Regions from separate parts of the Flavivirga spongiicola genome, predicted to be linked through region 1. Evidence: riboswitches for the same ligand, from Rfam matches in the RefSeq annotation. Region 1 holds a riboswitch; the other holds the start of a gene.
The links. A riboswitch is a leader RNA that binds a small molecule or an ion and turns the genes downstream of it on or off. The one in region 1 is predicted to bind cobalamin.
Positions count from the first base shown of each region.

Region 1 (2,209 bases):
GAAATGGCTGCCAAAATGGTTCGTTACACCTCTTTAGATATTGAAAGCATTGCTTATAATGTTGGTTTTGAAACACCATCGTCCTTATCTAAAAAGTTTAAAACTCATTTTGGAGTGTCCCCAACAGCGTATCGCAAAAACAAATTATTCACAATTAAAAAAATGAACATCATGGGAACAACATCCAGTACTGAAAACAGTCAAAGTTTAAACATTAAAAAAGCCAAAATTCTAGATATAGAAGACAAAAAATGCATCTACATTCGTATGCAAGGGGCTTATGAATCTTTAGATTATCCTACTGCCTGGAAAAAGCTTTGGGGACAAGTAAAAGAGCAAAAGTTATTCACCGCAGGGATAGAACATATAGGCTTGCCATATGACGACCCTAAAGTAACCGACGAAGATAAAATTAGATACGATTCTTGTTTGGTTATACATAAAGATGCTGAAGCCTCTGGAGATATTGGTGTTAAAACACTTAAAGGTGGTAAATTTGCGGTGTTTTTATATCAAGGTAGTTATGAATTTTTTGCCGATGTTTACAATTACATTTTTAATGAATGGTTATTAAATAACGATTACGAATTACGTGATGAAACTGTTAGAGAAAAATACATTAGTAATCCAGAACGTGTAGAACCACATAAATTAAAAACAGAATTTTACTTACCAATAAAATAGAGCTTATTTTAATATAAGTTCAAAGTCTAATTTCATTTTCTAAAGCTAAAAGATGTGTAATTTTATTATTACCATCTTTTAGTGGATAGACTTCAATACTACAATGATACATCTCGCCATTTTTTCTATAATTAACAATGCTTTCTTTAAAATGAACACCGCTTTTTAAATAGCTACGTATATTATTTAGAGTTTTGGAAGAGGTCTTTTCTCCTTGTAAAAAATGAGGTTTCTTCCCTTTCGCATATTTAAAAGAATAGCCCGTCATTTTTGTAAATCCTTTATTTACCCATTGAATTTCTTGTGTAAGGCCGGTAAGCACTAAAGCTTCAAATTGATTATTAGTGAGTATGGTTTCAACATCAAAAGACCAGCTAAATTTGTTCTTGTATGTTTTTAAAATTTCAATATCATTTTGCTTAGTAAATTTAATAGCTTGTTCTGCCAAATGCATTGAATAAATATCCCAGCATTTTAAAGGACCTTGTAACGTATGTGGTTTTGTTTTCATTGCTTCAATAATTTTGTGCAGAGAGAGATAAAAAGAAGCAAGACACCAACAATAAGCAGAATAAATTAAGCTCGCCGGTATATATATCTTGACTTGGCCTTAAAATCGCGAAAGCACGTTTGTCTTTTTTAAAGGGAAGTATCTGGCTTGTAATAATTGATATTACTTACAGTTGCGCGACAGCTTGTGAGTTTAACACAATTCCTTATTATATAGCACTAGCTAAACCTTTAAATAATACCAGCTATAGTTTGAATTTATTATAAATGGTAATACTCAAATATATAGTTTTTAAGGTAAATACAGCACTAAATGATTAACTCTTCTAATATTAAACTTATTTATAGGTCTTTTTCATAACGTTTAATCATATCTTCTCTAGATTCTGGAGCTTCTAAACCTCCTAACTGATCTTTTAACATGTGCCCCATTGTCGGAAATGTGTTCCTATCAATTTTTGCCTTTTCATCCCATAATTTAGAGCGCATAAAAGCCTTTGCACAATGTAAAAACAATGTTTCGATAGCAACAACGATACATGCCTTTGGTGGATGATTTTCTGAAGTAAACAACTCTAAATATTCAGCATCAGTACTAATAGAAGCCTGACCATTTACGCGCAAAGTTTCATCAATACCCGGTATTAAAAATAATAAACCAACCGTTCCAGTTTCTAAAATATTAACAATGCTATCAAGTCTATTGTTCCCTTTAGAATCTGGGATTACAATTTCTGTTTCATTAATCACTTTTACAAATCCTGGTGTTCCTCCTCTTGGAGACGCATCTAATTTTCCTTCTTTATTTGATGTAGACATTACCAAAAATGGAGATGTATTAATAAAATGAATGGCATGTTTGTCTAAGTTAAAAAGGTCTTTATCCTTAGCTCTTCCTTTAGGGAATCCATATAATTTGCGAAGTTCTGACGTTGTTTTAATTTGCATAATAGTCGTTATAAATATGATAATCAAATGTAGCTATTATGTCTAAAAAAATCATCTCCTAATCAAA
Region 1 is NZ_JAUOEO010000001.1:4,600,892-4,603,100, forward strand. Features, by position in the region: gene Q4Q47_RS18220 (AraC family transcriptional regulator) at 1-684, shown strand, start outside; gene Q4Q47_RS18225 (PAS domain-containing protein) at 704-1,195, opposite strand; cobalamin riboswitch at 1,312-1,442, opposite strand; gene Q4Q47_RS18230 (pyridoxamine 5'-phosphate oxidase family protein) at 1,537-2,142, opposite strand.

Region 2 (2,209 bases), 4.0 Mb from region 1:
ATTCCAAATTCTCCCTGTAAAGCTGTTTCGGGTATTAAATCCAAATTCCCTTGTCCCGGCCAAAACAAATCATTGTAAGTTGGTACCCGAAAGTTTTTAGAACCATTGGCTCTAAAAAACAAATTCCTGAATGGTTTTACTTTTATCCCTAAAGCATAAGTAAATGGGACGTCATAATCTGAATTAAAATCTTTTCTAAGTTTAGCGTCGAAAGACACCAAGCTATTGATATTCTGATTATAAATTAAAGATTGAGAAAATTGTTTTCTATTTCTTTCCGTGATTTGATCTGTTTTTCCAAAAGCAGATTCATACTCTGAATAAGAGGTTATACTAGCTTTTAATTCAGGGAAACTGTAAGAAACATTATAATTAACAAGATAACGTTTGGACTTTCCAAAATTAAATGTGCTTAAAGTTCTATCTTCAAAATATCGATACTCCTGAGTTAAAAAAGCAAATTTAGCCTCGTGACTTAGCCTTGGTTTTTCAAGTGTGTAAACCAATAAGTTTCTATGGCTAAAATCTTGATACTTATCATTAGCAGATAATGGGTTTGGCAATTCGCCAGAAAAAAATCTTTCTCCTAAGTAATTAGCACTATAGAATTTTAATTTAGAAGACTTTGTTAACGAATAAGCAACACTTGCATTTAATCCAAAATTCTCGTAAGCACCATTTGTATTCTTAAAATCTGTATTTAAAAACTTATAATCGTTTTCAGATTGGTTATAAGAAACACCAGAGTTAATAGCAAGCTTAGAATTTGAGAATTTAAATTTATACAAGCCTCTGTAAGTTTCAAAACTTCCAAGAGAAGCCTTTAATTGGTTTTTAATTTGCTTGGTATTGGTAAACTGTAAATGGTCACTTAAATGGATGGTACCTCCTACTGCTCCAGATCCATATTCCAAACTCCCTCCTCCACTCCTTACATCTATCGCATCAAACAAGCTCACTGTTAACGAGTTAAACCCGGTTTGACCGTTATTAATAGAATTGATATTAATACCATTCCAAATTACAGCAGTGTTTGACGCACTGGTACCTCTAAAACTAGCAGAACTCGTTCCTCCCGATCCATACTCTCTTAAGTATAAAGGCGAATTAAAACGTAATAAAGAAGTAAACGATTCTGTATTTCTCAATATAACAGAATCACTTAAAGTAATAACTTTATATCCTACAGAATGTTTTTTCAATTTCTTGTCGGCCTGAATGACAACCTCCTCTAAACGATTCACCAGACTATCATTTTGAGCCGTGCCATTAAAGCAAACTATATAAAATATCGATACAATTAGAATTCTCCTCATAATTAACTTTTATCCCGAAAGTTTAGCTTATTTTGTTTTGAAAATGGCAGGTCTCCTGACTTGCGTCTTCATGTTCGTCTTCCCAGAAAAAATCCAGTGACTAGAAGTTTAACATGAAGCTTACAGCTTACAGTTGCGGGAACAGTTCAGGACTCGAGATTTTAGATTTTAGATTTAGATTTTAGAATTCAAAAATTCGTAAGCCATCTATCTACAATCGGCAATCACTTCACCTGATTCCCTTTTAATCCGTTCAATTTAAAACTGAACAGAACCAAAATTCGCTGCAAATATACTAATCAATTTTAGAATTAAGAGTACACTTCTCGCTTTATTCATATAAAATATTTAATCTTTGCAAATACAATAAATAATTTTCTGGATATGATTTTTTACATAACAGGAGGCGAACGCTCAGGAAAAAGTCGCTACGCACAAGACTTAGCGTTATCTCTTTCAAAAACTCCTAAATATATTGCTACATCACGTGTTTGGGATGATGATCATAGAAAACGAATTGATAGACATATTGCCGATAGAGATGAAAGATGGACGTCTGTTGAAGAAGAAAAAGTTCTTTCTAAAATGATAAACCCGAAAGATGTGGTCGTTATTGATTGTGTAACACTGTGGCTTACTAATTTCTTTGTAGACACCAAAAATGATATTGAAAAAAGCTTAGAATTAGCTAAATCTGAATTTGAAAAATTACTTGATATAGATGCGACCATCATTATAATTTCCAATGAAATTGGCATGGGTGTACATGCCCAAACAGAAATAGGTAGAAAATTTACAGAACTTCAAGGTTGGATGAATCAACATATTGCTAAACATGCAAATAAGGCAACTATGATGGTATCAGGAATCCCTTTAACTCTAAAATAATGACG
Region 2 is NZ_JAUOEO010000001.1:571,514-573,722, forward strand. Features, by position in the region: gene Q4Q47_RS02085 (TonB-dependent receptor domain-containing protein) at 1-1,316, opposite strand, end outside; cobalamin riboswitch at 1,345-1,610, opposite strand; gene Q4Q47_RS02090 (bifunctional adenosylcobinamide kinase/adenosylcobinamide-phosphate guanylyltransferase) at 1,701-2,204, shown strand; gene cobT (nicotinate-nucleotide--dimethylbenzimidazole phosphoribosyltransferase) at 2,204-2,209, shown strand, end outside.
Region 2: linked by a shared signal. The riboswitch ahead of Q4Q47_RS02085 (TonB-dependent receptor domain-containing protein) and the one ahead of Q4Q47_RS18225 (PAS domain-containing protein) in region 1 are both predicted to bind cobalamin.